Prochlorococcus marinus XMU1419: one gene and its partner. The protein of the gene in region 1 interacts with the protein of each later gene in a pairwise test. Links are inferred from orthologs where the notes say so. Each region holds a gene or a part of one and is shown on either strand. Other genes may lie near its edges.

Evidence for each region.
Region 2: the proteins of ftsZ (region 1) and rlmN interact in binary tests that used the Escherichia coli proteins (3 or more experiments, as listed by UniProt). The link is inferred for Prochlorococcus marinus XMU1419 from one-to-one orthologs.

What each region holds. Positions count from the first base shown.
Region 1 is NZ_JAAORO010000003.1:212,820-228,538, forward strand. The notes cover bases 5,754-8,600. They hold ftsZ (cell division protein FtsZ), read left to right. Parts: upstream 5,754-6,542; coding sequence 6,543-7,658; downstream 7,659-8,600. Other genes in these bases: HA151_RS07225 (cell division protein FtsQ/DivIB), read left to right, coding at 5,754-6,364; panB (3-methyl-2-oxobutanoate hydroxymethyltransferase), read left to right, coding at 7,815-8,588; hemW (radical SAM family heme chaperone HemW), read right to left, coding at 8,581-8,600. Also shown: HA151_RS07195 (FAD-binding oxidoreductase), read right to left, coding at 1-1,206; HA151_RS07200 (amidohydrolase family protein), read right to left, coding at 1,245-2,480; tRNA (N6-isopentenyl adenosine(37)-C2)-methylthiotransferase MiaB, read left to right, coding at 2,754-4,148; HA151_RS07215 (D-alanine--D-alanine ligase family protein), read left to right, coding at 4,155-5,222; HA151_RS07220 (hypothetical protein), read left to right, coding at 5,233-5,643; more of HA151_RS07225, read left to right, coding at 5,633-5,753; more of hemW, read right to left, coding at 8,601-9,804; HA151_RS07250 (PIN/TRAM domain-containing protein), read left to right, coding at 9,901-11,010; HA151_RS07255 (ATP-dependent Clp protease proteolytic subunit), read left to right, coding at 11,051-11,713; HA151_RS07260 (ATP-dependent Clp protease proteolytic subunit), read left to right, coding at 11,740-12,351; ilvC (ketol-acid reductoisomerase), read left to right, coding at 12,462-13,451; adenosylcobinamide-phosphate synthase CbiB, read left to right, coding at 13,439-14,464; HA151_RS07275 (chlorophyll a/b-binding protein), read left to right, coding at 14,508-14,753; HA151_RS07280 (hypothetical protein), read left to right, coding at 14,756-14,968; HA151_RS07285 (hypothetical protein), read right to left, coding at 14,963-15,220; HA151_RS07290 (hypothetical protein), read right to left, coding at 15,277-15,522; HA151_RS07295 (hypothetical protein), read right to left, coding at 15,577-15,719. UniProt on the Escherichia coli protein: Essential cell division protein that forms a contractile ring structure (Z ring) at the future cell division site. The regulation of the ring assembly controls the timing and the location of cell division.
Region 2 is NZ_JAAORO010000003.1:338,796-354,637, forward strand. What follows is about bases 10,483-13,452. They hold rlmN (23S rRNA (adenine(2503)-C(2))-methyltransferase RlmN), read right to left. Parts: upstream 12,506-13,452; coding sequence 11,459-12,505; downstream 10,483-11,458. Other genes in these bases: HA151_RS08050 (HEAT repeat domain-containing protein), read right to left, coding at 10,483-11,246; HA151_RS08060 (high light inducible protein), read right to left, coding at 12,532-12,684; HA151_RS08065 (DNA-directed RNA polymerase subunit beta'), read right to left, coding at 12,739-13,452. Outside these bases: HA151_RS07985 (DEAD/DEAH box helicase), read right to left, coding at 1-1,938; HA151_RS07990 (aminotransferase class I/II-fold pyridoxal phosphate-dependent enzyme), read left to right, coding at 2,078-3,217; HA151_RS07995 (hypothetical protein), read left to right, coding at 3,214-3,918; HA151_RS08000 (methyltransferase domain-containing protein), read left to right, coding at 3,911-4,681; bioD (dethiobiotin synthase), read left to right, coding at 4,678-5,343; bioA (adenosylmethionine--8-amino-7-oxononanoate transaminase), read left to right, coding at 5,344-6,645; HA151_RS08015 (DUF3143 domain-containing protein), read right to left, coding at 6,654-6,911; HA151_RS08020 (J domain-containing protein), read right to left, coding at 6,928-7,368; 16S rRNA (guanine(527)-N(7))-methyltransferase RsmG, read left to right, coding at 7,458-8,171; HA151_RS08030 (aldo/keto reductase), read right to left, coding at 8,174-9,367; HA151_RS08035 (ferredoxin), read right to left, coding at 9,378-9,737; HA151_RS08040 (DUF1257 domain-containing protein), read right to left, coding at 9,746-10,138; HA151_RS08045 (DUF2997 domain-containing protein), read right to left, coding at 10,125-10,340; more of HA151_RS08050, read right to left, coding at 10,479-10,482; more of HA151_RS08065, read right to left, coding at 13,453-15,842.

The DNA of each region.
Region 1 (15,719 bases):
AATAAACGCCCCAAGTTTCTTACAATCTTCCATGATTTCATTTAATTCATCTATCCCATTCCACCTTAATACAGGCAAAGCGGCTAATCGTGGTGACCCTTGTTGAGAAACTGCCTCTAGATGCCAAAGAACTTTTTTACCCCATTTTTTTCTCAAAAAATTTATCAATTCTAGTTCATTATTAAGTGGCAAAAGCATCTGCAAATAAGTCCAATTTTTATCCCTAGATCTCATATGAAGAGTTGTATGATTCCATACGACTTCAGAAATTCCATTAACGAGTTTTTCTTCTTCCCCAAGTAGGGTAAATTCAACTTTGAATTTTTTACAAATCGACTCGATCGTTTTTGTTCCTCCAAGAGTAGATTGAATTAATATCTTGTGACTTCTAAGATTACTTTTAAACCATTTTGGCATTTGATCTACAATTTCATCTTCAAGAATTGCTCCCAGTTTCAGATCAATTGCAGCGCTTGTAAGAGTTTTTAATATTTCTATTGTTTTTTCAAATTCAAGGCAGTCGATAACTATTGAATACCACTTACGTTTGATATCAGTAGCAAGTAATAAAGAAGTAATTATTCCATTAGTCCCATAAGCATGATTAAGAGGTTCGGATTCTTCAGCATCAAATTTTAATAAATCAGGTTTTTCATTCATAGTCACTGCCTCTAAACCAATAAGATTGCCTGGATCTCTTAAAAATCCCCACCTAATTGACCCAATACCTCCTGATCCGCCTGCAATAAAGCCTCCAATTGTAGCGGTTTTCCAAGTACTAGGAAGCAACCTTAATTCCCTTCCATATTTTTCTAATTGTTTATTCAAATCTCCCATAATACATCCAGACTGTGCTTTCACAAAACCTGTATCTGGATCAAATTCTTCTAACTTATTAAAGTGACTCATCTGCATTACAACTCCTTTAAACAATGGAACAGCTTGTCCATAATTGCCTGTTCCTGAGCCCCGTAAAGTAAGAGGGATAGAAAATTCCCAACAAATTTTTGCTACTTTCTTCACCGCGTTATAATCACTAGGTCTTACCACCAAATCAGCGATACATTCGTCTAATCTTTCAGTAAGGATTGGAGAGTAGTTATAAAAATCTTTTGAAAGTCTTTTTACCTCGGATTGGCTTTCAATAATTTCTAAGTTTTTGACTTCCCTAAATTTGTCTAAAAATTTAAGACTATTTGATGTCATTAATAAGATTTCTTGTGTTTAATATATAAATTAGTCGATTAGCAATATAAATCGCCTTTTATATATACTTTTCTCTTTAAAGTAGTTGAAAAAACATCTGCCCATCTTTGCGCATCTAAAATTACAAAGTCAGCAGGGCAACCTTTTTTAATTAAACCATCCCATTTTAAATTTAATAATCTGCTTGGAGCTAAAAAAATAGAAGATAGAGTCATTCTCTCCCAGGGATTTAGTTGAAGCATAGGTATCGAGCAAGACAACATATAAAAAGGATCAAAATTACCAAATGGGTACCAAGGGTCTTGAACATTATCACTACCCAGAGATACATCCACATGTGATTTTTGTAGTTGCTTTAATGGCGCAACTGGTCTTTTTAATGATGTAGTGTTATTACTTCGATTAAGCAGCCAAAAATTTGTCAGGGGTAAAGCAATAACCTTAATATTATTCTCAGCCATTTTTTCTCCTAAATTTAAAATCTCTCTATGGCTTAGAGAAATAAGACTACTCAAATGACTACAAGTAATAGGAATACTATTAATTTTTAAATTTTCGATTGTTTCTAATAAAACTTTTATTCCTGCTCCTGGCTCAATAATTGACTCATCAATATGCAAATCAATTTCTAATTTATATTTACTCGCGAGAAAAAGCATCTTCGCAAGAAATTTGCTTGTATTTTTTTTGTTGAAAGGGGGTACGATAACGCCTCCTAAAATGCCTCCATTAGAGGAAAATATTTTTGCCAACTCTTCTCCATTAGAAGTATCCCAAAATTCCAATGGAGCTAAAGCAACGAATTGTAAAGTCAACTCAGATGAAAATTTTTTTTGTAATTTAAAAAGTTCATTCCAAATATCAATAGATTGACTTTTGTATATATCAATATGACTTCTAATAGCTCGGTATCCATTTTGTATGGCAAGTTTTAATGATTTCTCAACTCTTTCTAGAACCTTATCTGTAGTTCTTGTTTTATGTTCTTCAAGATTTACTGATAATGCTCCTCCATAATTTGATTCCAGATTAGGAAAGTCTGCCCATGTAAATGATTTATCAAAATGTGAATGCGTTTCAACAAATCTTGGAAATAAAATATTTTTTGGTTTTGTAACTTTATTTTTTGAAGGCATTAGCTCAGAAACAAATCCATCTTCCCAACTTATGGAAACTGAACATAAATCCTCTACATCAATAATGAGGTTATCAAAGTCTTCTATTAAACAAAGGCTTCTGGGAATAAGAACCTCAGCTGTGCCAGAATTACTCAAATTTTTTTAATTTTCTTTTATTTTAAAACATTAGAAAACTTTACTGAATTAGAAAATAATTCAAATTTCGATAAAAGATAAAATAACTATGAAAAATTACCCTCGAGTTGTTAGATTTAGTAATGTGCGGCGGGCGTCGCCAAGTGGTTAAGGCAGCGGCTTGTGGCGCCGCTATTCGGGGGTTCGAATCCCCTCGCTCGCCCTCAAAAAATTGCAGCAAAATTATTAAACTTGTAATTTTGAATTAAAGAATCATAAAAAATTCCTAGCAAAGTGCTAACAAAAACAAAACCAGACGAAAAAAAATTTCAAAAGAATTCAACTACTAGCAGTTATTGGATAACCACATTTGGATGCCAAATGAATAAGGCTGATTCTGAGAGAATGGCTGGGACATTAGAGAAAATGGGATACACCAGAGCAGATAATGAATTAAATGCCGATTTGGTTTTGTACAATACATGCACTATTAGAGATAATGCAGAGCAAAAAGTTTATAGCTTTCTAGGAAGACAAGCAAAAAGAAAGCATAAGACGCCTACCTTAAAACTTATTGTTGCAGGTTGCCTTGCTCAGCAAGAGGGAGAGTCCTTACTAAGAAGGGTCCCAGAACTTGACCTAGTAATGGGGCCTCAACACGTAAATAATCTTGAGAATCTTCTGGGGAAAGTTGATTTAGGAAATCAAGTTGCTGCTACAGAAGAAACCTTCATTTCTGAAGATATAACAAGTGCTAGGAGAGAAAGCTCTATTTGTGGCTGGGTTAATATTATTTATGGATGTAATGAAAGATGTTCATATTGTGTAGTCCCCTCAGTCAGAGGGAAAGAGCAATCGAGATATCCAAATGCGATAAAAAGTGAGATCCAAAAATTGGCTGATGATAATTTTAAAGAAATCACTCTTTTGGGTCAGAACATTGATGCTTATGGTAGAGATCTTCCAGGAACTACAAAAGAGGGGAGAAAAGAAAATACTCTAACTGATCTTTTGTATTATATTCATGATGTTAAAGGAATTCGCAGAATAAGATTCGCTACTAGTCATCCAAGATATTTTTCAAAAAGGTTGATTAAAGCTTGTTATGAACTTGATAAAGTCTGTGAACATTTCCATATCCCCTTCCAAAGTGGAAATGATGAAATTTTAAAGCAAATGTCCAGAGGATACACTATCAAAAAGTATAAAAATATTATCGAAAATATTAGATCCTTAATGCCATATGCATCAATCACAGCTGACGCAATAGTGGCTTTCCCAGGAGAAACTGAACAACAATATCAAGATACATTAAAGCTGATAGCAGAAATTGGCTTCGATCAGGTGAATACAGCAGCATACTCTCCAAGACCAAACACACCTGCAGCAGTTTGGTCGAATCAACTTTCGGAAGAGGTGAAAAAAGCTAGATTGCAGGAAATTAATGATTTGGTCGAGAAAACTGCTAGGAGTAGAAATCAAAGATATGTCAACAATATTGAAAGCGTTTTAATTGAGGGTTTAAATCCAAAAAGTTCCTCACAAATTATGGGTAGAACTAGAACAAATAGATTAACTTTCGTAGAGATTCCCAAAAATATTAACTTTAATTTTTCATTGGGAGATGAGATTAATGTCAGAATTAATCAAGCAAGACCTTTTTCTTTAACAGGCAAACTTTGCTTATAGCCTTAAATGATTGGGGAACAGAAAAAATGTATTGGGTTAATATTTGGTGGGAAATCCAATGAACATGAAGTATCAATATCCTCTGCAAAAACGGTTTTTCAAGCTTTAAATTCAGAAATAAACAAACAACGCTTTGCTGTAAAACCCTTTTACATCAACAAATATGGAGATTGGCTTGATAGTAATAGTTCAGAAAAAATCCTAATTGGTGAAATTGAAAATAATAAAACAAAAAAACAAGAAGTTTTTAATCAAGAAAAAATTAACTTTCTTGAGGGAATTGAATTTCAAAATGTTGACGTTTGGTTTCCTATTCTCCATGGATTTAATGGGGAAGACGGTTCAATTCACGGCTTACTGAAATACACCAAGAAACCTTTAGTCGGATGTGGAATATTAGGCTCCGCTTTAGGAATGGATAAAATTATGATGAAAACAATTTTCTCACATCTAAAAATTCCACAAGTTAATTATCTAGTTTTTCAAAATGAAGATCTCGATGATAAAGAAGTAAAAAATAAAATAATTGATGAGATTTTAAAAAAATTTAATTTTCCTATTTTTGTTAAGCCATCTAACTCTGGATCATCTCTTGGCATCTCAAAAGTCCTAAATGAATCAGAAATATCACAAGCCTTGGAAAAGGCATGGAAAACTGATCCAAGAATTTTAGTAGAGGAAGGTTTAGACGTTAGAGAAATTGAATGCGGAATAATGGGGAATTCAAAACTCTTAGTCTCTGAGATAGGAGAAGTAAAGTACGAAAAAGACTGGTACGATTACGATTGTAAATACAACTCAAATAATAAGATAACAATTCCCGCCGAATTAGATTCTAAAATCACCAAACAAATTAAAGAAATCGCTATTCAAAGTTGTAAAGCATTAAATATTTTTGGTTTTGCAAGGGTAGATTTCTTTTTAGAGAAATCTTCAAATAAAATTTTATTAAACGAAATCAATACAATTCCAGGTTTTACAAAAAAAAGCATGTTTCCAATGCTTTGGAGAGCTTCAGGTTTAAATATTGAACAACTTGTGGCTAAACTAGTAGATATATCTCTAGATTTATAATTCAAATAAAATGTTGCATGGACTTCTTTGGTTGCCATTACTTTTAATCTTCATTTTATTAACTGCTTTAGGTTGGTTAGAAAGGAGAAGGCAAAATCTTTTTAGGAGCTGGGCAAATGGTTCTGAACTTTGTAAGTTAGATAGTTCATGTGCAGCGTCTTTAAAAGATGGAGAATTAAGATGGAGCGCATTTGAAGCTGGCACATTTGAAGAAAAAGATAGTTTTACCATCAAGAAACTAGAGCTTGTAGAATTGATGGCCTTAACCTCAGGAGAAGCTCCTTTAACAAATGAATCTCAAGGAAAGTGCAGGCTTAGACTAGTAGGTAATGGGAAAGAGATGGATGTACCATTTTCAGATGCAGAAAAGGCGAGAGAATGGATGGACCAATTGATGGAAAAAGCTCGATGTGATTTGTGAAAAAACTGGAAAAATTAGTAATAGAAGTTTCATATTTCTATTCGCGTTTCTAATTTCGACAAGCTTAATAAGCCTAAACACTTTAAAAAAGGTTAACGTCCAGGATATTAAAATTTCTGGAAGTAAATTATTCTCTAAGAATGATTTGATAAATAATTCTTCTTTAAAATTTCCAAGTCGGTTAATTTCTATTAAAACAAAGATTTTAGAGATGGAATTAAAACAAAATTTATCACTCAAAAAGGTTTCAGTTAATAGACAAATATTTCCTTTTGGTTTAAAGATTTATTTAGATACAAGAACGCCAATAGCTTACGGTGAAAAAATATTAGATGGTAAAAAGATATTAGGTTTTATCGATAAAGATGGGATTTTTATTAAGAAAGAGAACGTAGAAAAAAAAAATTTGCCTAAATTAAGCATACAAGTTTTTGGATGGAAGGAAAAATTTAGAGATGTATTATCTAAAATCTTAATTGCTCAAGATAATTATGAATTTGAAGTAGTTAAAATTACCTTTTCTTCAAATGGATTTTTAACTATTGAGGAAAAAGATTTAAAAACAATATTCCTTGGATTTAATCGAAAATTAATCGATTATCAATTACAAATAATCAATAATCTAAAAATCGAACTAGAGGAAAATAATTTCTCTAAAAAAATAGATAATATTGACCTTACTGATCCAAACAAACCAAAAATAAAAGTGTTCAAACCCTAATAATTCGAAACAAGTTTTATAAAAGTTTTTTTAATTATTAAAGTATTGATAAGGGTTTTTATTATTAACTCGAATTTTTAATTAGTTAATATTTAAGGATTTTATTCAAGAAAATCCTACATATGAGCTTTAGTGAGTTCATAATGCACCCATTACCAGTATTAGAATTTATTCAAAGATGAGCTTCGGAAACAATCCTAACTTTGATCAATCAAAAGAAATTCTTCCAAGTCAAAATGCCAAAATTGAAGTAATAGGCGTAGGAGGCGGAGGAAGCAATGCTGTAAACAGGATGATTAATAGTGATCTTGAAGGAGTTTCATTCAGAGTCCTTAATACAGATGCACAAGCTTTGCTTCAGTCCTCTGCTAATACAAGAGTCCAGTTAGGTCAAAACTTAACAAGAGGTCTTGGGGCTGGAGGAAATCCAAGCATTGGTCAAAAAGCTGCTGAAGAATCAAGAGATGAGCTTCAACAGTCATTAGAAGGGTCTGACTTGGTTTTTATAGCCGCTGGAATGGGTGGTGGTACTGGTACTGGAGCAGCTCCAGTTGTAGCTGAAGTAGCAAAGCAAAGCGGTGCATTAACAATTGGCATAGTTACTAAACCATTTTCTTTCGAAGGGAAAAGAAGAATGCGTCAAGCAGAAGAAGGAATTGCAAGATTAGCAGAAAATGTTGACACATTAATTGTTATACCAAATGATCGTTTAAAGGAAGTTTCTGCAGGTGCCTCTATTCAAGAAGCGTTCAGAAATGCTGATGATGTTTTAAGGATGGGAGTAAAAGGCATAAGCGAAGTAATTACCCGCCCAGGTGAGGTTAATCTTGATTTTGCAGATGTAAGATCAGTAATGACTGAAGCAGGAACAGCGCTTCTTGGTATGGGTATTGGATCTGGTCGATCTAGAGCCATAGAGGCTGCTCAAGCTGCTATCAATAGTCCATTATTAGAAGCGGGAAGAATTGATGGAGCGAAAGGTTGTTTAGTTAATATTACTGGGGGAAGAGATTTGACTCTTGACGATGTAAATTCGGTGGGAGAAGTAATTAGTGATGTTGTAGATCAGGATGCAAATATAATCGTTGGTCAAGCTGTTGACGAATCAATGGAAGGTGAGATACAGGTAACTGTAATTGCCACTGGTTTCGAAACAAATCAACCACTTAAACAGCAAAGATTAAAAAATAGATTATCTAATACTCCTTTATATAATTTTTCTGAAACCAAGGATAGCGGCGCAAATATACCTGAGTTTTTGAAATTAAGGCAAAATAAAAAAGATATTGATTAATCGGTAAAGTAAAGTGACTCGGTTATCTCGCCTGCCTCAAGCATCCCTTGTGGCTGCTACCTTCCGGTCCTGACCAGGTTTAGGCGTTAAAACCGCGAAAGGCCGAGTCGTGACTATAATAGCAATTCTTGATTAAAAAAGATACATAAATCTCTTATGTTACCTTCAGAACTCGTCAAATATAAAGAAAAATCTCAAAAGATTATTGCTTTAACGGCATGGGACTCAATATCAGGATCTATTGCAGAACAAGCTAATGTTGATTTAGTTTTAGTGGGAGATTCCTTAGCAATGGTTTGTTTAGGGCACAAATCCACATTGCCCTTAACTATTGAAAACATTATTTATCACACTAATGCTGTAACTAGAGGGTTTAAAAAGAAAATTGAAGATCAACCTTTGGTCGTTTCCGATATGCCTTTTCTGACTTACCAATGTGGAGAGGATAAAGCTGTGGAGTATGCAGGGAAAATCATTCAAAGTACTTATGCAAAAGCTATAAAAGTTGAGGGAGCTGAACCAGAAATACAAAAAGTCATTTCAAGGCTAATAAGAATGGGGATCCCTGTTATGGGTCATATAGGTCTTACACCACAAAGCTTTTTAAATCAAGGATTAAAGAAACAAGGAGAAAGTTTAGAAAGCAAAGAAAAAATAAAGAAAGAGGCTTCTATTCTCCAAGAAATAGGATGTTTTTCAATAGTTCTTGAACATATTCCTGAGTTGCTTGCTAAAGAAATACAAAATAACTTAACAATTCCCACGATAGGCATAGGTGCAGGAAATTTTTGCGATGGGCAAGTAAGAGTTACTGCAGATTTGTTAGGACTTAATGATGATCAACCACCATTCTGCAAACCTATTGTTAACGGGAAAAAATTATTCAATGATAAATTAAAAGAATGGGTGGCAGCTCAAAGACTTAATTAATCTCATCCCACCACTTAAACATGGAAATAAGAATTTGATTGCTTAGCTCCATTCCTTTTGGATCACTTAAATAGAATCTATTGCCCTTTCTAACTAATAATCCACTTTCAATAAATACTTCCCATTCTTTAAGTAATTTCTTTAAGTTACTTTCTAATTTTTTGATTTCCCATTTTTGTTCTTTAAAAAATTTATAGATATCTATACCCTCTTTAAGTCTCAGACCCAACATTATTTTTTCATCAAGTTCTTTATAGACAAACTCCTTATTAGTTAGGGATGAATTTAAATTAAGTTCATATTGTCTTATTACCCATTCCTTATACTCTTTGCTAACTCTTGGCCTAGTTAACTTTTCCCCCCAAGGCGAACTAGTTGAACCTTGACCAAAACTCCACCAGCCTAAACCACTCCAATAAACTCTGTTATGTCTCGATTGATGTCCCGGAAGGCAATAGTTTGAGATTTCATATCTTGAATAACCTGAGTTTTTTAAAATTAAATTAGTTGATTCACTGTTTCTAAAAGCTTCTTCATCACTTGGGAGTTTTAATTGTCCTAAACTAACTAATTTTTTAAAAACAGTGCCATTTTCAATATTTAAATCGTAAATAGATAGATGAGGTGGTGAAAATGTTATTGCTTTTTTTAAGTCATCTTGCCATTCTTTAAATCCACTAAGTGGCAAGTTCTGAATTAAATCTAAACTCCAGCTTTTTATTAACCCAGAATCAAATTCTCTCTTCAACCATAAACAAGATTTTTCTGCATCTTCTTTAGAATGACGCCTTCCCGACTGTTGAAGTATCTGATTATTAAAACTTTGTACTCCTAGACTAAATCTATTAATCCCAGCATTTATGAATCCAAAAAGATCATCTTGAGTAAAACTTGCTGGATCAACCTCCATAGTGATTTCAGCACCATAGTCAATTCCATAATTTTCCCTAAAAAGATCAATTATTTCTTTGATTTGGGTTGGATCTAAAACTGATGGTGTGCCACCTCCTACATAAATAGTCGATAGAGGTGATTTATGCTTAATTGACAATATTTCCTTATATAAAAATTGCAAATATTCTTGAACAGTTTTGCTTCCATAACCTTTTAAAGTTTCAACTTTGTTTCCTAATGGAATAACTGCAAAATCACAATAAAAACACCTTCTGTGGCAAAAAGGAATGTGCACATAAGCACTTCTTGGAAACTTATTCATAATATAGATTCATTTTTAAGCTTCAAAAACGTATTTAGGATCTAAAAAAATAAGATCCTTATTTACTCAATTAATAAATCCTAGTAGATTATAGATATGACAGATATCATAGTATTAATTTTATTTGTATTGTCTGGGGCTGCTTCAGGATGGCTTGGTGTTGATTTATTGCCAGTAGACATACTCAAACAGGTATCTAATGTTGAAGGTTTTAGAATTGTTTTAGCAATAATTGGTTTTTTTGTAGGATTAGCAGCTGGTTTTGTATTTCTTCAACTTAGAAAGACGTTTCTTGATCAAATAAGAACGATGCCTACGGACTTACTAATAAGTAGATCCGTTGGATTAATATTAGGATTACTTGTTGCGAATCTCCTACTTGCACCAATACTATTAATTCCCTTCCCTAGAGAGGTTTTTTTCGCAAAACCCTTAGCAGCTATATTAAGCAACATTTTCTTTGGTGTGCTTGGTTATAAGTTGGCAGATACCCATGGAAGGACATTATTGAGATTATTTAATCCAAATAATACTGATGCATATCTAGTTAATGAAGGTATCCTCCCTGCTGCAAGTCCAAAAATTCTAGATACCAGTGTAATTATTGATGGAAGAATAAATGGCCTATTAAGTTGCGGATTATTGGAAGGGCAATTAATTGTTGCTCAAAGTGTAATTGACGAATTACAAACTTTAGCTGACTCAAGCAGTAATGAAAAAAGGTCGAAAGGCAGAAGAGGTCTTAAGTTATTAAAAGAATTAAGAGAGTCATATGGAAGAAGACTTGTAATAAACCCAACAAAGTATGAAGGTAAAGGGGTAGATGAAAAACTCTTGAAGATTACTGAGGATATGACAGGAACTTTAATAACAGCTGATTATAATCTTTCTCAGATTGCTGAAGTTAAAGAATTAAAAGTTATGAATTTGAGTGATTTGGTTATTGCTTTAAGGCCAGAAGTACAACCAGGAGAATCACTTAATATAAAAATTGTCAGAGAAGGCAAAGAAAAAATGCAAGGTATTGGATATCTGGATGACGGAACAATGGTTGTTATTGATGAGGCAAAGAATTTTGTAGGAAGCAGATTAGATATTGTCATAACAGGAGCATTACAAACTCCCACTGGAAGAATGGTCTTTGGAAAACTAATAAATAATCCTGAGTCAAACAAATCTTTTAAATCACCAGCGACACAGGGCTAAATCTAGCTAGAATCAGTTCAATCTTAATTTTGTGATACATATGACTGTATCTGCTCCTTATTATGGCGAAAACACCGTTATGAGGACCCCGCCACCTGATCTTCCCTCTCTTTTACTTAAAGAGCGAATTGTTTATCTTGGTTTACCATTATTTTCAGATGATGATGCGAAAAGACAACTAGGAATGGATGTTACTGAGCTAATCATTGCTCAACTTCTTTATCTAGAGTTTGAGGATCCAGAAAAACCAATCTATTTCTACATCAATTCAACAGGAACAAGTTGGTACACTGGTGACGCCGTTGGTTTTGAAACAGAAGCTTTCGCTATCTGCGACACAATAAGCTATATCAAGCCTCCAGTACACACAATATGTATCGGACAAGCAATGGGGACTGCTGCAGTTATCCTTTCATCTGGCACTAAGGGACAAAGGGCGGCCCTTCCACATGCTTCTATTGTTTTACATCAACCTATAAGTGGTGCAAGAGGCCAAGCAACTGATATCCAAATAAGAGCTGAGGAAGTTTTGAAAAATAAAAAATCAATGCTGGAGATTCTATCTCGTAATACTGGAAAGACTATCGAAGAACTCTCAAAAGACTCTGATAGGATGAGTTATCTCAATCCCGAAGAAGCTCTAGATTATGGAGTTATCGATAGAATACTCACAAGTCAAAAAGATCTACCAAATAAAATTTAACTCTCACAAACAATTACTTTAAAATTATGCCAATAGGAACTCCAAGCGTGCCTTACAGACTTCCAGGAAGTCAATACGAAAGGTGGGTTGACATATATACAAGACTAGGTGTTGAAAGAATTCTTTTTCTTGGTCAGGAAGTCAATGATGGTATTGCTAATAGCCTTGTTGCACAAATGCTTTATCTAGATTCTGATGATAATTCCAAACCTATCTATCTATATATAAATAGTCCAGGCGGATCAGTGACCGCTGGCTTGGCTATATATGACACTATCAAATACGTAAAAAGTGATGTAGTAACAATCTGCGTAGGCCTCGCAGCCTCAATGGGAGCGTTCCTATTAGCTGCTGGCACAAAAGGTAAAAGAGTTGCTTTGCCTCATAGCAGAATAATGATTCATCAACCTCTAGGAGGAACTTCTCAACGTCAAGCAAGTGATATTGAAATAGAAGCTAAGGAGATTTTAAGAATTAAAGATATGTTAAATATGTCTATGGCAGATATGACAGGCCAATCATTTGAGAAAATTGAAAAGGATACTGATAGAGATTATTTTCTAAGTGCGGAAGAAGCAAAAAACTATGGATTGATCGATAGAGTAATCACACATCCAAGCGAAGCAAATCAGTCTTAAATTTTCTAAATAAATATTTTAATTTTAATTTTTAAATTAATAATTTTTTGGTTTATTTACACCTTTAATGTCTAAAATATTAATTATCAAATGCAAAGAAGCTACAACTAATGACCCAACTCTTTTACGACAAAGATGCAGATCTAAGTCTTTTAAATAATAAAACAATAGCGATTATTGGATATGGTTCACAAGGTCATGCACATGCCCTAAACCTTAAAGATAGCGGTATGGATGTAATTGTTGGATTATATAAAGGAAGTAAGTCTGAAAGCAAAGCTATTAGCGATGGTCTACAAGTATTTAACGTTTCTAAAGCTTGCGAAAAAGCAGACTGGATTATGATTCTCCTCCCAGATGAGTTTCAGAAAAATGTTTACCTTAATGAAATAGAACCAAATTTAAAAGAAGGAAAGATATTAAGTTTTGCTCATGGCTTCAATATAAGATTCGGACTTATCAAACCTCCTAGTTTTGTGGATGTTGTAATGATTGCTCCAAAAGGACCTGGACACACTGTTCGTTGGGAATATCAGAATGGACAAGGAGTTCCAGCATTATTTGCAGTAGAACAGGATTCTTCCGGAAATGCAAGATCATTGGCGATGGCTTACGCTAAAGGGATTGGCGGAACGAGAGCTGGGATTCTTGAAACAAACTTCAAAGAAGAAACAGAAACCGATTTATTTGGAGAACAAGCGGTTTTGTGCGGAGGATTATCAGAACTTGTCAAATCAGGCTTCGAAACTCTTGTAGAGGCAGGCTATCAGCCCGAACTTGCTTACTTCGAATGCTTACATGAAGTTAAACTTATAGTTGACTTAATGGTCAAGGGAGGCCTATCTCAAATGAGAGATTCCATTTCAAATACTGCAGAATATGGAGATTATGTAAGTGGTAAAAGACTCATCAATAGTGATACAAAGAAAGAAATGCAGAAAATTCTGAAGGATATTCAAGATGGAACTTTCGCTAAGAATTTTGTTGAAGAATGCGATAAAAACAAACCCTTAATGACAAAATTAAGAGAAGAGAACTCAAAACATGAAATTGAGAAAGTGGGTAAAGGTCTGCGCTCGATGTTCAGTTGGCTGAAATAAATTTATTTTTACTATTTCTTGGATCGATTGGTTTTGATTTATTGATCGGTGATCCAAGATTCTTAATACACCCTGTTCAAGTAATTGGCTTTTACATAAAAAAAATATCTGATTACCTGATAAATAATTTTGGAGAAAATAAAAAAATATTGTTTTGGGGTGGTTTCTCCGTAGCTATATCCACTATTGGAATGAGTTTTGGTTTAGGAAAATTGATAGAACTAAGTTATTTGCAATCAAGAAATCATTTTTTTGTTGGATTGTTAATTTTTTTTGGGCTTTCAAGTTGTATCGCTACAAAGGGACTTATTTCAAGTGTGAAAGAGATTGCGGAGCTAATAGAACGCAAGGAAATTAATATCCAAAATAAGAAAATAATCAAAGATAAGGTACAAAGAATAGTGAGTAGGGATGTAAGTTCATCTTCTATAAAACATCTCTTGAGATCAAGTACAGAGAGCCTTACCGAAAATTCTGTTGATGGAATATTTGGGCCATTATTTTGGATTTTTATTGGAATTATTTCTATGAAGTTTTCAATTTTTCTACCAGGACCTTTGTCACTTGGTTTTTCTTATAAAGCCATAAGCACTTTAGATTCAATGATAGGTTACAAATATGATTATTTTAGATATTTGGGTTATTTCAGTGCAAAAATCGAAGATATTTTTACGTTTTTTCCTTCAAGATTAGTTTTAATCACGTTACCTTTAGTTAGCTCCAAAGTTAATGAGTATGGATCAATCATAAAAAAAAGTTATCTTGATGGTAAAAAATATGATTCGCCTAATTCTGGGATTTCAGAAGCTATATTTGCCTATATTTCCGGAATTAAATTGGGAGGTAAAAGTAAATATAAAAATGAAATTATTGAAAAGCCATTAATTAATAAGACTGGAGATAATTGCACTGAAGAAAAAATCAAATTAATTTGTCAATTAATTTTGAGATTACAATTTTTATGGATAATAATTTTTTCCTTAATTTTTTTTATAATCTCGAGTTTAATTTAATAATAAATTAATTTAAAAATTATTAGAATAAATCTAAAAATCAATGCAAGAAAAAGTCTCTCCAATGGAAAACCAAAATGATGGATCTACTAATACATCTTCAAGTGATAATGAATACTCAAAATGGGTAGACAATCAGGGGGACGAAGTAAAGAATGTTTTTGGATTCAATAGCAGCGCCGAGCTTGTGAATGGTAGAGCAGCTATGATTGGATTCTTAATGCTTATATTAACCGAGTTGGTTTTTAGCGGCAGGCCTGTGACTTCTTCAATTTTTGGTATTAATTAAAAATGGAAGAAAAAAAACCTAATCCAATAAAAGCAATCCTATACATATCTGTATGGGTAATAATTTGGGGAACATTAGGCTCTTTCATTGATTATCCTCTGTATAAAAATAAAATTTACTTAGAAGGAAGTATATATCAGTATCTTACTTTCACAATTACAGCGATAATATCAATAATAAGTGCAAAGTTTTTTTATAAAAAATTTGAATTATAAAAATTTGTACCTAAATTTCTTAATAATTTTTGCTTGCTCTTTTTTGTCATTTGATTCGTATAGTATCCACTGATGTGTCTCAGTATCATGATCACAACCATAATTTCCAGATATGTTATCGTAACTTGAAAGATATGAATGACAATTTTGGTCTGCCTCAAAAGCAGAGTCATAACCTGTGAGAAAGTATATTAAAAAGAGAAGTATTACTAACAAAAAAAATACTTGGAAAACTAAATTTACTACCTTCATAAGATATTCTAAAATTTTAATATATCATTTAAAAAATTTTTTCGATCTAAAAATATTTAACGACCAACATTAAAAACAAAGTCATGAAATTCTTGATTCTTTAAGTAAAGGATGACTAGCAATATTAAAATCAAATTTAAGCCTAATACTATTGATCCAAAAATATTTATTTGTTTTTTACCTGGCAAAGTATAAGTAAATTTCTTGCCTTTAAGAAAAGCTGCTAAGCCTTTTTTTTCTTTTTTTGATTCTTTTATTTCAGCATCATTTTTTACTTCATTATCAGAGAAACCTTTTACCATTAATACTTAAAATCCAAATTTATAATATTCCAAAAAAATAAAATTTTTTAATAATTAACAATTTTTAATCACATATGGGATCGTAAATGAAATTCTTTCATTTGAGAAATTTTTTAAAAAATAAGCTTCTATAATTGCTGACTGCATCCCCAATAAACTTGATTGACATTTGAATCTATTTTGGTCAAATACAAGTA
Region 2 (15,842 bases), 130 kb from region 1 along the record:
TAAAACTTCCGTTGTCAAGTCATATTGTGGAGTTTGTAAATCAATTTTTTTAGAAACTTCTAAAATTCTATCTGCAAAAAACTGCGAAATATCATCTCCCGTAATAACCTCTCCAGAAAAATACATCTTTGGTGCTTCAAGTTCTAAGACATCAATTGCGTCCAAATCATTAAAAATACTTACTATGTAAGAAGGTTTTATAAGAATAAATAAATTATCAATTGTCAAACACAACAAACTTTTTATTTTTTTGTGTTCATATATTTTCTTACAAATTAATCCTGGAACAATTTTTCTTTTAATTTGAGGTGCTTTAATTGAAATTAAGCTTCCTTCATCAATATATGGGAGTGCATTAGTGATCTCTTCTGATAATTTTTCTGCAGCCTGTTTTTCTAAAATTTTTAAGAGTCTTCTCTCTTCTTTAAGACGATTTTTTAACTTTTCGTAGGCATCAAAATCTTTCCATGAAAAGTTAGATGTAATTTTTTTTAATTCAATTAAATCCTTATCTAAATTTTCAAGAATTACATTCTCACCTAAGGATTCACCTGCATATAAAAAACTACCAAAACTTCTTTTAATTAATTCTTTTGACTTCTCTAGCGTATAACTTTGTAAAAGATTAAGTACCATTCCATAGCTTGGAGTGAATTGACTTTCTAGAGAATTTGGTTTGCTAATAGCCAGTGCACTCGCTTCTTTAGCACCTTCAAATCTTGTTTGCAATGTAACAACATATCCTTGAGTATCTTTTCCTCTTCTTCCAGCTCTTCCTGACATTTGCAAAAATTCGCTGCTAAATAATAATCTATGCCCATCTTCTGTCCTTTTTGATAAAGAAGAAATAACAGTGGTTCTTGCAGGCATATTAATTCCTGCAGCAAGAGTTTCAGTTGCAAAAACAACTTTTATCAAACCTTGCTGAAATAATTCCTCAACCAATTCTTTCCATGCAGGCAATAATCCAGCATGATGAGATGCAATACCGCGTTTTAATGCTTCACATTGAGATTTATCTTTAATTGCTTCTTGATTATTTTTAAGATAAATATCTAATTTTTGGGATATCATATTTGCTTCTGAATAACTTACTAAAGTTAAATCTTTTATATTCTCAATAGCCTTGTCACATCCCCTTCTACTAAAAATAAAATAAATAGCAGGCAACATATTTCGTTCAGCTAGTTTTGAGACCACAAATCCAATTGAGGGCGACTTTGGTTGCATTATCCTTCCAACTTTTGCTCTCTTTTTCTGCCCTTTAGGAGCTCTCCAAATCTTACAGTTTGGATGAATTCCATTACCCTTATTATTTAAAAGTGGATGTAGGCCTTTAATACTACAAAAAATAAAATCAAGTGGAACTGGTCTCTTATAACTATTAATTAGTACTGTGGGTCCATGAACTTTTTCTATCCAATTTTGTAGTTGATCTGCATTGGCGATTGTTGCTGATAAAGCTATTATTTGAATTCTTGTAGGACAATGGATTATGGTTTCCTCCCAAACTGTTCCTCTTTGAGGATCATTCATGTAATGACATTCATCAAGAATCACAGATTCTAAATTTTCTAAGGGATCATCAAATTCATCAAATTCGCCATAAAGCATGTTCCTAAAAATCTCAGTAGTCATTACTAAGATTGGTGCTTCTCTATTTATACTTATATCCCCAGTTAAAAGACCAACTTTATCCTCACCATATTGATTAGCAAAATCTCTAAACTTTTGATTTGATAGAGCCTTTAAAGGTGTTGTATAAAAAACTCTGCTCTCATGAGATAAACCTCTATATATAGCAAATTCACCTATCAATGTTTTACCCGAACCTGTTGGTGCCGTTAAAACAACAGAATTTCCGCTATTAATAGCTTGTATTGCTTCTAATTGGAAATCATCTAGCGGAAAAGGGAAATATTCCTCTAAATTAAGCAATAATTGTGATTGAAGAGAGGATGAGTTAACTTCTTAATATATGATCTATATAGATATTAATAAACAAAAAATACCTTGCAAACTTTAACAGTAAATCTAAATCTTTTTAATTAAGTACATTACATTTTATTTTACTAAAATGAAAAAAATAAAAATTCCAAAAAATAGAATTCGTAAATTAAAAACATTTTCTTTAGGTAAAAAACCATTCGAACTTATAAGTTTAAATTCGCATAATAAAAAACTTATAGACTTATGTAGTAATGATTATTTTGGATTAAGTAGGGACAAGGATTTAATAAAAGCTGGTTACGAAATAAGCCTTTCAGAAGGTTTTGGTGCAGGAAGTTCTAGGTTTATTACAGGTTCAAGACCAATACATAAATTATTAGAGAAAGAACTTGCCGAGTGGCTTGATCAACAAAAAGTATTTATTTTCCCAAGCGGATTTCAAGCAAATATAGCCGCTATACAGTCTTTAGCAAACAGAAATAGTATTGTAATAGCAGATAAATTGATTCATAACTCTTTATTAGTGGGAATCAAAGCTACACAAGCAAAACTGATTCGATTTGCACACAATAATTTAAAAGATTTAGAAGATAAAATTATTAAATCTAAACCTAAAAAAAGTTCCATTTTAGTTGTTGTTGAATCTCTTTATAGCATGGAGGGATCAATTGCTCCGCTCAGAGAAATAACACAAATTTGCAAAAAAAATAGTATTCAATTATTAGTTGACGAAGCTCATTCAATTGGGATATTAGGCCCTGAAGGTAGGGGTTTAAGTTTCAATTACCGTTCAGATATAACTATGATTACTGGAACTTTTGGAAAAGCATTTGGAAGCGGTGGAGCTTTCATAGCTACCAATTCAGAAATTGGTGAATATCTTATCCAAACAAGTGGTGCATTTAGGTATACAACCGCGCTTGCTCCATCTTTAGCAGCAGGGGCACTAGAAGGTCTAAAAAAAATTGTAGAAAATAAAGAATGGGGGAATGATTTGTTATCTTCTGCTGAGGTATGGAAGAATGAAATTATTAAAAATTTTAGTTTTCCAGTTAAAGGAGATTCTCACATTTTATCAATTGTTGTTGGCCAAGAAGAAAACGCAATTTATCTACAAAAATATCTCGAAAAAAATGGGTTTTTAGCTATTGCGATAAGACCTCCAACTGTTCCAGTTGGTCAATCAAGAATCAGAATAACAATAAGAAGAAACTTAGATTTTAATCTTTTAAAGAATTTCATCAAAGTATTAAAAGATTTTAAATGAAACAAATTATTACTCAACATGGTTGGGGACTAAATAAACATTTCTGGGATGATTATAAAGTTGATTTTTTAAATAATAATTGGTATTGGCAAGATAATGAAAGAGGCTATTTTTCAACAAATAATTATCAAGCTAAATGGATTAAAACCGATTCAAAAAAAGAAATCAGAATGACTTTATGCCATTCATATGGTTTTCATTTAATTCAAAAGAAAATTTTAAAAGAAGCAACTCATATTGTTCTGATAAATTCTTTTAATAATTTTCTTCCTGTAAGTAATAAGAGAAACTTTATTTTGAAGTCTCTAAAAAGAATGGAAACAAAAATCATAAAGGGAGAACCAAAGGATATGTTAAAAGAATTTATACATAGATCATTTATGCCAAATGATCTAAATAATAGTTTTAAAAATATCTTTTATAAAAGTTTAGAGAGTTTAAATAAAACGCTTCTTTTAAGTGATTTAAAACAACTTTATATCAGTAGAGATTTTCCAGCATTTTTAAAAAAAGATTGCAAAATTATTTTTATAAAGTCAGAAAATGATTTGATTCTTGACGACGAATCAAATAATAATTTTTTTGATTCCTTAAATAAACAACTCTATAGGAAGCCTATTTTAATTAAATTAGCAGAACAAGGTCATTGCTTGAATAATTTAAATTTATACGAGATTATACAAAATACACTTAATGGTTGAAATGGATAATAAAAAGTGGAATGAAAAAATAAAAAATAATTTCAATGATGCTGCATATCGTTATTTAAAGTATTCAAAAATTCAGAAGTTTTTTGCGCAAAAGATAGTTCACTTTATCGAAGAATTAAATCCCCAAAAAAAAGGTGAATGGATAGATCTAGGATCAGGACCAGGATTATTAGCTGATGAAATAGAAAAAAAATTTTCTTCCCAAAAAGTATCCAGAATCGATTTCAGCAAAAAAATGCTTCTTGAGAATAAATTATCTAGAAAAAAAATTTTGTGGGATTTGAATAATGATTTACCTCCTGAAATCAATAACTGTACTTTATTAATATCTAACTTTTGCATACATTGGTTAAACAACCCAGAAAAGATAATAAAAAATTGGTTTAGTAAATTAATGCCTGGAGGTTTCTTAATCATTTCATATCCAACAAAAGATTGTTTTCCTGAATGGAAAGATACTTGTAGAAAAATTGATATTGAATATAGTGGTCTTAATTTTATTTGCTCTAAAGAATTATTAAAAGATTTCAAATCAACTGAAATACATTATTCAGAACAGTTTAATTATCTTGAAAATTTTGAAGATGTATATAAGCTTTTTAGAAGTATTAAAAATGTTGGGGCACAATCGACAAACTGTAAACGCAAATCAGTGAAAGAGTTAAAAGAAATTCAAAAGTTCTGGCCAAAGAATTACAATAATACAGTAAACCTTTCATGGCAAATTGAGATTCAAATTATAAAGAAATTATGAGTAGTCAGGATAGTATTTTCAAATTTATAATTTGTGGAACAGATACTGATATTGGGAAAACTTTAATAAGCTCGTTTTTTGTTAAAGGATTAAATTCCTTTTATTGGAAGCCTATTCAAAGTGGTATTGAATCGCAAACTGATAGTCAAACTGTTAAAAAACTTGCACAAGTAAGTAAAGAGAAAATAATTAAAGAAGCTTATGTGTTTACAAAACCTCTCTCTCCTCATTGGGCTGCCGAAATAGATCAAAAGACTATTAACTTTGACATGTTGAGATTGCCAAAAGTAAAAGACTCATTAATTGTAGAAACTGCAGGTGGATTAATGGTTCCAATAACACGCAATTTTTTGCAAATAGATCAAATAAAACAATGGAATCTTCCTGTAATACTTGTATGCAAAAGCTCACTTGGCACTCTAAACCATACTCTGCTTAGTATTGAGGCCTTAAAACGAAGAAATATTGATATTCTGGGTTTAGTAGTAAATGGCAAAAAACACTTTGATAATCCAAAAACACTTGTTGATTTTAGTGGTATTCCCTTAATTACTGAATTTCCTTACATCAAAAAAATGGACTCAAATAATTTAGACATACTATGGAAAGAACTTGACATCAAAAATAAATTAATCTCACTTTTAAATTCAAAAATAAGTTAAATGAAATCTTTGAATTCAAAAATTCCAAATCAAAATTGGCACCCAAATATTTGGCCACCTTTTACACAAATCAATAAAAGTAAACCGCAAATAGAAGTAACTCATGGTAAAGATGCTCTCCTATTTACTAAAGATCCTAAAAAAGAGCTAATAGATGCAATAAGTAGTTGGTGGGTAACTCTTCATGGTCACAGTAACGAATATATTGCTGATGCAATTTTCGATCAATCAAGAAAACTTGAGCAAGTTATATTTGCTGATTTCTTACATCCACAGGCAAAAAAATTAGCAGAAAGACTTAGTGAATTAACAAAGCTAGAAAGATTATTCTTTTCTGATAACGGTTCTACTGCAGTAGAAGTTGCTTTAAAAATTGCCTTCCAATCATGGCAAAATGAAGGAGAGACAAGATCTCAAATAGTAGCATTTGATGGTGCATATCATGGCGATACATTTGGAGCAATGGCTTTAGGTGAAAGAAATATTTTTAATGAGAATTTCGATAATCTTATGTTTCCAGTGAGGAGAGCCCCATGGCCTTCAACTTGGATGAACGATAAAGAAGTAGTAAATAAAGAAAATGAAGCGATCCAAAAATTAGAAACTCTTCTTAAAACTCCCACAGTTGCAGTAATCCTTGAGCCACTTGTTCAAGGAGCAGGAGGAATGAATATGGTTAGGCCTCAATTTATCAAAAAAGTTTCAGAAATTGTAAAAAATAATAATTCTTTATTAATTGCCGATGAAGTCTTGACTGGTTTTGGCAGATGTGGAACCCTTTTTGCATTTCAAAAGGCAAAAATCATTCCTGATTTAATAAGTATTTCAAAAGGCTTAACCGGTGGATTTTTGCCGATGGGAATAACTTTATGTAAAGAAAAAATTTTTCAATCCTTTATTGATGATTCCCCAAGAAAAACTTTTTGGCATGGACATAGTTTTACTGCAAATCCTTTAGGTTGTGCTGCTGCAAACGCTAGCCTTGATTTATTAGAAAAAGAACCACACAAATACCTTTCATTTGAAGAAAAACATTTATCTCATTTAATTAAATTTAAAAACTTACCTTATATAAAAAAGATAAGGCTATGCGGCACAATTGCTGCTTTCGATTTAGATATCGGTAACAAAAAAGGTTATTTCAATAATATAGGAAAAGAAATAAAGAGTATTGCAATGGAGCAAGGTTTATTTATTAGGCCCCTAGGGAATGTTATCTACCTATTACCACCTCTTTGTATAACAGATGATCAATTAGAAAAAAGTTACAGGGTAATAAGGCAAATCTTAAACAATCTGTAGTAAGAAATTTAAGGTCCCTGCAGTATTGCATTTTCGACATCTTCTCTATTAATACAATAGGAAAATAGTCTTTTGGTTTCTTGTCCTTCACTTTCCCAGATAACACTTAAATCTTCTTGTTCAAAAATAATAGTTGCATTCCAATTAGAAAGTAACAGGTACCATTTAGATGGATTATTAACATCCTTTACAGCACCCAAATCAGTTAGCCACAATTCCAATGATTTAAGTGAATGTTGGTTTATAGGTTGTTTATGGAAATTCACAGACTTTTTTAAAATATCATTTTACTAACCAGATAGGTATTGTATCTAATTCTTTGCCAGAAAAAAAGGCAATAAAAATTGAACCAATCAAACTAATAACAATGATAATAAATAAAAGAAATAACGAAAACAATTCCCCATTTGAAAAAGGTCTTCTATTTCCTATTAAATTTTGATTATTTGAGTCGACTATTAAATTATTTAAAACTTTAGTATTTTTCTTACTTCTAGATTTTTCCTTGAGTTTGTCATCATATATTTTCCTCAAATTACTATTATTCAAATTTTCATAAGCTTCCAAAACTTCTTGAAATTTATTTTTAGCGTCATCTATTTCTAGAGAAGTTGTATCAGGATGCAACTCAATGGAAAGTTTACAAAATGCCTTTCTTAATTCATGATTTGAGGCATTTTCATCTACACCTAAAATTTTGTAATAAGAAATTTCCCCTTTCAAAATAACCTTTTATTAATATTGTAATTCTAATAAATTTTTAATAAATAGAATAAATTCAATGAATGGTAAAAATTTATATTTATAACGAAATGAAAAACCTAAACATCCCAGAAGAAATTTTTCCCTTAATAACTGAAGAAGAGATAATTATGTTTCAAGAATTACAAATTAAAATTAAAGAATTAAATAATAAAATTAATTTAACAAGGTTAATTAATGATGATGATTATTGGGTATCTCAAGTTTTTGACAGCATTTGGCCCTTTAAAACTTTCACTAATATTAATTTTGATAATAAAAAATTTTTAGATATTGGATCTGGCTGTGGTTTTCCTGGTTTAGCTTATGCCATAACTCATCCTACTTCAGAAATATACTTAGTTGATTCTTCAAAAAAGAAAACAGATGCACTTAAAGCTTTAATTAAAGAGATCAATTTCAAAAACAAAATTCATGTAATTAATGATCGTATTGAAAATTTAGCCCATCAATCGTCAATGAGAAATAGTTTCGATATAGCTGCTACTAGAGCGGTGAGTAATCCATCAACAGTTTCAGAATATATAATACCAATGCTAAAAAAAGAAGGATTAGGAGTTTTATATTGTGGGAAATGGAATGATGAAGAAAGTAAAAATCTAAATAAAACTTTAGAAATATTAGAAGGCAAAGTTAGAGAAAAAAAAGGGATTAACTTACCAAGAAATAAAGGCACCCGAAATATTATTCTTATTAAACCTAAAGATTTTTGCCCCAAAATTTACCCTAGGAAAGTTGGTAAACCTGAGAAAAATCCATTATGAAATTATTTCTTTGATAATCTTTTAGCAACATTATCTCCAAACTTTTCTTTTAAAGTTCTTAATTTTCTTATAACTTTTTTTGGATTTATATGACCTTCTAAAACTTTCAATAATTGGCCTTCAGAAACATCCACATCTAGTAAATTAGCGTTAGATCCTGGGAACCAATGACTTCCATTTCCTAGTAGTTGATATCTAGCTTTTGCAAATCCTTCCATATCCAACCAATCTATTAAATTTGAAAGCCATAGCAAAACAGGAATATTAATATTACCAGGAGTATATTCCCAACTCGGTAAATTTCTATTCCAATTCTGATACCATTCAAAACCTAAAGCATTAATAGATTCATCCCTTAATCTATTTAATATCTTTGGAACATAATTCTCGGATTCTGATAACAACGAAATAGCCTCTAAATGCAAATCAAAATCTGCCTCTTTCGCAATACCCACACTAAGGGTATGGACATGTTTATTTCTTAAACAAAAAAGATCATTAAAAATTATAGGATGAAGTGGTCTACAAAGTTCCAACATTTTGTTTGAGGGTGTATGAAGATGTCCCCCTTTATCAGTGGGACTTATTATAAAAACCCCAAGATCATACTTATTTGCTAAATTTATAACCTTTGTATTTTCTTGATTTATGAAATACCAGTGCAAATTTACATAATCAAATAAATTTGTTGAAATAGCCTTCTCAATGAGCGAAGATCTTCCATGGGTAGAAAATCCAATATTCCCAATTATATTTTCTTTTTGAAAATTCCTTAAAATATCAATACAACCTCCATCTTTAATAGCCTGATGTAAATGTTCATCAGTATTAATGCCATGTATTGCTAACAAATCAATTTTCTTAACTTTCAATTTTTCAATACTTGTTATGACGTCTTTCTCAAAGATGGCAGGATCATTATTTGGAGGAATCTTTGTTTGAATAATGTTTGGGATTTTTTTAGTATGTTTAAAACCCATTCCTAATTGCAACTCTGAAGTTCCATAATACTTTGCAGTTTCTACATGACTTAAGCCATGTTTGTTTGCGAGATTTAAAATATTTTCTACTTTATTTTGTTCTTCATATGAAATCTCAGAAAAATCTAATTGGTCCCAACTTTTTTGAAATCTCATGCCACCTAAAGATAAAATAGGAATATTTAGGTTGGTTCGTCCAAATCTTCGATATTCCATTTTTACGAAATTAATGCTTATTCATTCTTGGTGGTTTTCCAAATGATTGAAACATATCCCTATCAAGACTATTCTCTAAATCATCCAATTCTTCAAATTTCACCCAATGGATGCAATCAACAGGGCATGTATCTATTGCTTCTTGTATAACATCAACACTATCTCCATCTTGTCTTACAGCTCTACTTCTACCATGAAATTCATCGACTAAGAAAGTGTTGGAAGCAACATGTACACAATATTGGCACCCAATACATTTAGCCTCATCAACCCAAACAGCTTTTTCGGCTAACTTACCACCTAAAACAGGCTCAAAACCTGAAATTTCATTATTTTCTTCAAAATTATCCAATGGATCAGCAAAATCCATAGAGTGATTTAACTATCCCATTTTGTCAAAACCAATTCAATAGAACCATCATTTTGGTTTTTCTCTTCAACAATTTGGTATCCATCATTTTTTGTCTTTGAAATAATTGTTTCATAAGCGTACATCTGAGTAACTTTAGAAATAAACCTTTCAACTGGAATTTCAAATTGCCATAAGTCCAGATCAGTGACTAATTCATATGCATTTGAATTATTGTTCCATTTAAAACCAACTTTTGTATCACCAGGTAAATTCATGCTTATATCTACATCAGTAAACTGTCCCTTGTAACCTTTGACAGATTTTTGATCTTGATTAATAGTATAACCAAGATGATTTAGGGCATTAATTAAAGGCTTTGATTCCTTTAGCTGCGTTTTAATGGTACTAAAATGTGACATTAGATTCGTTTTTAAGTTGTTTTAAATTTTCATTTTGATTAGAGATGAAAGCATCAGAGGATTTATTCTTAACTGTTACTTTTCCTAGAGCATCTTCAAGATTTTTTGTAGCTTCATTGCATGAATTACCAATAAATCCTTCAACAGTCTCCTCAACTCTTCCGTCTTGATGAATTTTGAATCTCAATGTTTTTTGAGGCATTAAATCCAAGTACTGAGTAAATTTACTTTATACACAATAACGAAAATTTTTTGTTTCAGTTGGTACAAGTTAATTAATTTTAATTTTTATATTGAATATACGATAAATTATTTTCTAGTCGCGCACTTATTAAAAAATTTAATTATAAAAAGCTTGCATCCCCATTGAATCTAAAGCAGTTTTTGCTTCTTCCATAACGGAAGGTTCTTTATCGAAAAGGGCTATCTTGGTACATTCATCAACAAAACTTTCTTGAAATGCATTATTTAATTTTTCGTACAATCTACACAATGACCAAATGCAATTACTTCTAACACCTGGTTCACTATCTATTTTTAAACTTATTAAAAGCTGTTCTGCTGCTAATTGAGCGTTTTCCAAAGAAACATTTCCAATTTCCGCTAAAGAACTAGATGACCACAACCTTACTGCAGCTACATCATTCTTCAAAGCATTTATTAATGGCTCTAAAACAATTTGGTTATCATAATTAGCTAGACTCCATGCAGTCGCTCTTCTTACGTATGCATTATCATCAGTTTCCAAAAGACTAACAAGTTTCTGGACTGCGCTAGGACAAGGATTACGACCTAAAGCATATACCGCACTCATTCTTTCAACAGGACAAGGTTGATCAAGTAATGGTAATAAAAGAGGGAAAGATCTTTGATCTCTGTATTCACAAAATATTCTTAAACCCTGGATTCTTTCTTCTCTGCTTCCTTCTAGCATTTTTAAAGCTTCATTACACTCTTGAGTTATGTTTAAACCTTTTGAAAAAGCATCTTCATCAATTTGCTCTAAAGGATCTATTTCAATCTCTAAAGCCAGTTCTTTAGCCAAAACATCTGGATCGACTGCAATTTCAGCTAGGCTTTCTTTTTTAGGATCCTTATTTTTTGTCATTTTCAAAAACTAAAAAATTAATTCAGTGGGGCAGGCGACATCATATCTCCTGGTAACCAAATTCTTGCACTTACTGCAAAGAAGGCGATCCCGAAAAGCGCGACGATAGCGAAAGGTAAAATTTTTGTCTTAATAAAACCCAAAGATTCAAAATTAATTAAGTCAATAATAACCTGTTAAATATACTTTTAAAAAATTTTCCATAGATAGTATTATTTATTTCTTGCATTTTGTCTTAACTGACCACATGCAGCATTTTTATCTAGACCTCTACTTTTTCGCAAGCTAACCTTGATACCATTATTAGAAAGTCTGGATTGAAATAATTGAAGATTTTTTAATGATGCTCTTTTAAATTCAACCTCATCGATTTGGTTGTACTGTATTAAATTTACATGACATTGGAAACCTTTTAGCAAATTACTCAATTCATTGGCATGTTGTAATTTGTCATTAACCCCACTTAGCATTAAATATTCAAAACTAACCCTACGACCAGTATCTTTTACAAATTGCTTAGAGTCTTCAATTATATTTTTGATCTCGTAGTTTTTTGCACTTGGTATTATCATTTCTCGTGTTTTTTGGTTTGAAGCATGTAAGCTTATTGCTAGTGTAAATTGACATTTACCTAATATTTGAAAAGACTTTTCTGATAATCTTCTTATCATTTTTGGAACAGCAACTGTGCTTACAGTTATCTTTCTCTGACTAATCTGAAAATCCTCATTTATAGATCTAATGGAGAGAAGTAAGTCATCAATATTCAGCAATGGCTCACCCATTCCCATGAAAACAATATTAGTTACTTTTCTATTCATTTCATTTTCAATAAATAAAATTTGATCTAATATTTCACTTGCTTTTAAAGATCTCTTCAAACCCTCCTTACCAGTTGCGCAAAATTTGCAGTCCATAGGGCACCCAACTTGACTTGAAAGACACGCAGTAAGCCTTTTTTCAGTTGGTATACCGACACACTCAATACTTTCTTTATCGCCTGTCGAAAGTAATAACTTGAGAGTACCATCGTTAGCTAAACATTTTTCTTGAAAACTTAGTTCACCTATCTTAAAACCATCATCTTTTAATTTTTGTCTAAAATCTAGTGGTAATACATCTATTTCATCAATATTTTTCTTTTTATTTCTAAAGTTATATATCCATTTATAAATTTGACGGCCTCTAAATGCAGCTTGACCATAATTTAAAGCAACATTTTCTAAATCCCTAATACTACTTCCAAGAAGATTTTTCAAATTGTATTTTTAGTTCAAGACTATTTTTACCATAACAGCAAACCATGTTTTAAAAAGAATTCGGTAAGAATAAGTGCAACAAATCCAATCATAGCCATTCTTCCATTAAGTCTCTCATTATAAAAATGAAATCCATAACGAGGTAATTTTCTTTTGGGGACAATCTCTGGTTTAATCATCACTTACATATCAAAGAAGCTATTCTAATCACTAAATATGAAAATAGATAAAAATTATTCATCGGATAGAAGACCCTCCTCTTGTAATCCCTCGAGGGCAGCAGGATCTGGTAATTGATCTTCAGAAAATTGATTTTCAGCACTAGGTCTTGCAAAGGCAGCAAAATTACTTGAAGTAGGGTCAATTCCATGGCGGTTCCTCGTAGTTTCCAAATCTTCATCACTCGGATCATCAAGTATTGCAGTAGAGCTTACCGAAGGCGATTGTGGCATATCAACTGTATAGTCTGGCCTTAAGTTCTGTGCTCTTCTATATCCACCTGATTCTTCCGCGAGGATATCAGGATGGGGGCCCGCCTCTGAGGCTAATTCCTCTACAAATCCACTAAAGCCAGTACCTGCAGGTATTAGTCGACCAATAATAACATTTTCTTTTAAACCTCTTAACCAATCAGACTTTCCTTCAATTGCGGCTTCTGTAAGAACCCTTGTAGTCTCTTGGAATGAAGCTGCTGATATAAAGCTATCAGTATTGAGAGAGGCTTTAGTTATTCCTAACAGAACAGGGGTAAACTGTGCTGGAGCTCCACCTGTAATTGCCATAGCTTGGTTAGTATCTTCCACTTGCCTCAATTCTATAAGTTCTCCAGGTAAGAGAGTAGTATCCCCAGCATCTTCTACTCGGACTTTACTTGTCATTTGTCTGACAATAACCTCAATATGTTTATCATCAATTGCAACACCCTGCGACTTATAAACATTTTGAACTTCGTTTACCATACTTCTTTGTAATTTCGATATAGATTCTCGAGCAGCATCTATTAGTGGTTTATTATCCTTTAAATCGCTGAAGTAACAATCTAATAATTCATGAGGATTAATTGGACCATCAGTTAAAATTTCTCCTCCTGCAACTTGTTGTCCATCACTAACCATTATGTTTTTTCCAACTAATAGTTGATATTCATTAACCAGATCATCTTTTTCAATAACTGATAAGGAAACAGATTCTTCATCATTACCTTGTTTAATCTGAACAATTCCAGATTTTTTACATAAAATTGCGGCATCTCTAGGTCGCCTTGCCTCTAATAACTCTTCGATTCGCGGCAATCCTTGAACAATATCTCCTGTTTTCTGTCTTTCAAAAACAAGTAAAGCTAAACCATCTCCCCTTAGAACTAAATCTCCATCTTTAACATGCAAAACTGAATCAGGAGAAACCATATAAGGCCTACCAAGCCTTAGGGTTACTGAATCACTTGAGACTTCTTCAATTTCTCCACAAGAAGTAGATCTTTCAGATTTACTAACAAGGTCACCGTCTACTACGCGATCGCCAACTTTAACAACCGCTTTAGTGGTAATCTTCATTTTAATTTTATCTTCTTCTCTTTCAACAATTAACCTCCTTATAGGTTCATCATCAACAACATTTGGCAGTTGAACCAAACCCTTCTGTTTACAAAGTATTTGAGTAGTAGCTATTACATCTCCCGCTTTGACTATTTGATTATTTTTTACCTGTAATTCTGTATGTGTTGAACCATGACTTGAATCGGATATAGTATCTCTTCTTACAAGAATAGATTCTAAAATTACAAGGTTTAATCTATTTATTGATGGATCCTTTTTATCTTGAATAGACTCCACATCAATAGTCATTTGGGGAGTAGCATTAAAACTTTCAATACTTAAATGTGTTCTAAGCAATTCAACTCCTTCAACTGACTTTATCAACTCACCGTCTTTAAAAGTAAGTCTTTGAATAGCTTTTAAGCCTAAATGTGGTCCTTTTTCCTGTTTAACATGAGATAATTGGGGTAATTCTGCTTGATCAGGAATAGTAAATTCTTCTACCGTTCTTAACAGTAAACCTCTACATTTTGGGGTTTCTAATTTCTGAACAAATAGAATCTCTTTATTATCAATATCATCCATAATCTTCTCGCCTGGATTTACAAGGTTGCCTTCTTCCGTAAATCTATTGAGAACCTCTTCATCATCGCACTCATGAAAAGTTCCATTTCTCACGGTTATTTCACGGAGGATATCATTTTTCTGAGTTACGGTGACTATCCCAGATGTTTGACTAAAGATATCCTTAACAACTTCTGTTCCAGCTTCAATCCATTTCATATCTTCAATCATTAGAAGAGATATATCTTTATTTATTTCATGCGTCTCTTGAGGAATCCAAAGCAATGTTCCTCCTTGATTAACTTCAAAACCATTCTTAGATGATCTAGCTTTTTTAACACTCAATCCTGGTGCATATTTTACTAGTCCACCAGTTTTTGTACGATACCTTTCATCCGTTAAATCCGCTATAACCTCACCATTACTAATCTTACTCCCTGGAGAAGTATTCAAACGATAAGAAATACCATCAGTTGATTCTAAATGATGTATTTGGCCAGAGTGTGTAGATTCTTCAATTAATTTAAAATTGCTTATCGTCATTGAAGTTGTGACAATCTGAACTTCCCTCGAATCTCCTATTGATTCTCTTAATCTAACTTTTCCACCAAACTCACTTGATTGACTTGCCTCTGCTAGAACAGTTCCTTCATTAACAGACTTTTCAGATGAAATAACTGGTCTTGCGTTGGGTGGCAGATTATAAACATCTCCGGCCAAAACCCACAATCTTCCCAATCTCTGAGCTTTTAAAGTAATATTTCCCTGCCGATCGGTGACCTCTTTTGGTTGAATAACCTTGTCATACTTGACTTGACCAGCCAAATCGCAAATAACATCCTTGGTTGCTTTTTCAACGCTCTTTTTCACTGCACCAGCAGTAATCTGAGCAACAGTTATATCTGAATTAATATTTTCACCATTATCAACGAATAAAAGTGATCCACTTGAAACTTCAATTTTTTGAGGTTTGCTGGAATTATTTTCTTGAGGAACTATTTTTAAAATAAAATCAACTTCGGCTTGCTTAGCTTCTACGCCATGTGGAGTTCTATAACCTCTAACCTTAGCTTTTGAACTGAACTCAACTTTACCAGCAATCTTTGATCTTACTACACCACTTTCAGCAGTAGATACACCTCCAGTATGAAAAGTTCTCATTGTTAATTGAGTTCCTGGTTCTCCGATAGATTGAGCAGCAATGATTCCTACTGCTTCACCTAAGTCAACCAAATGAT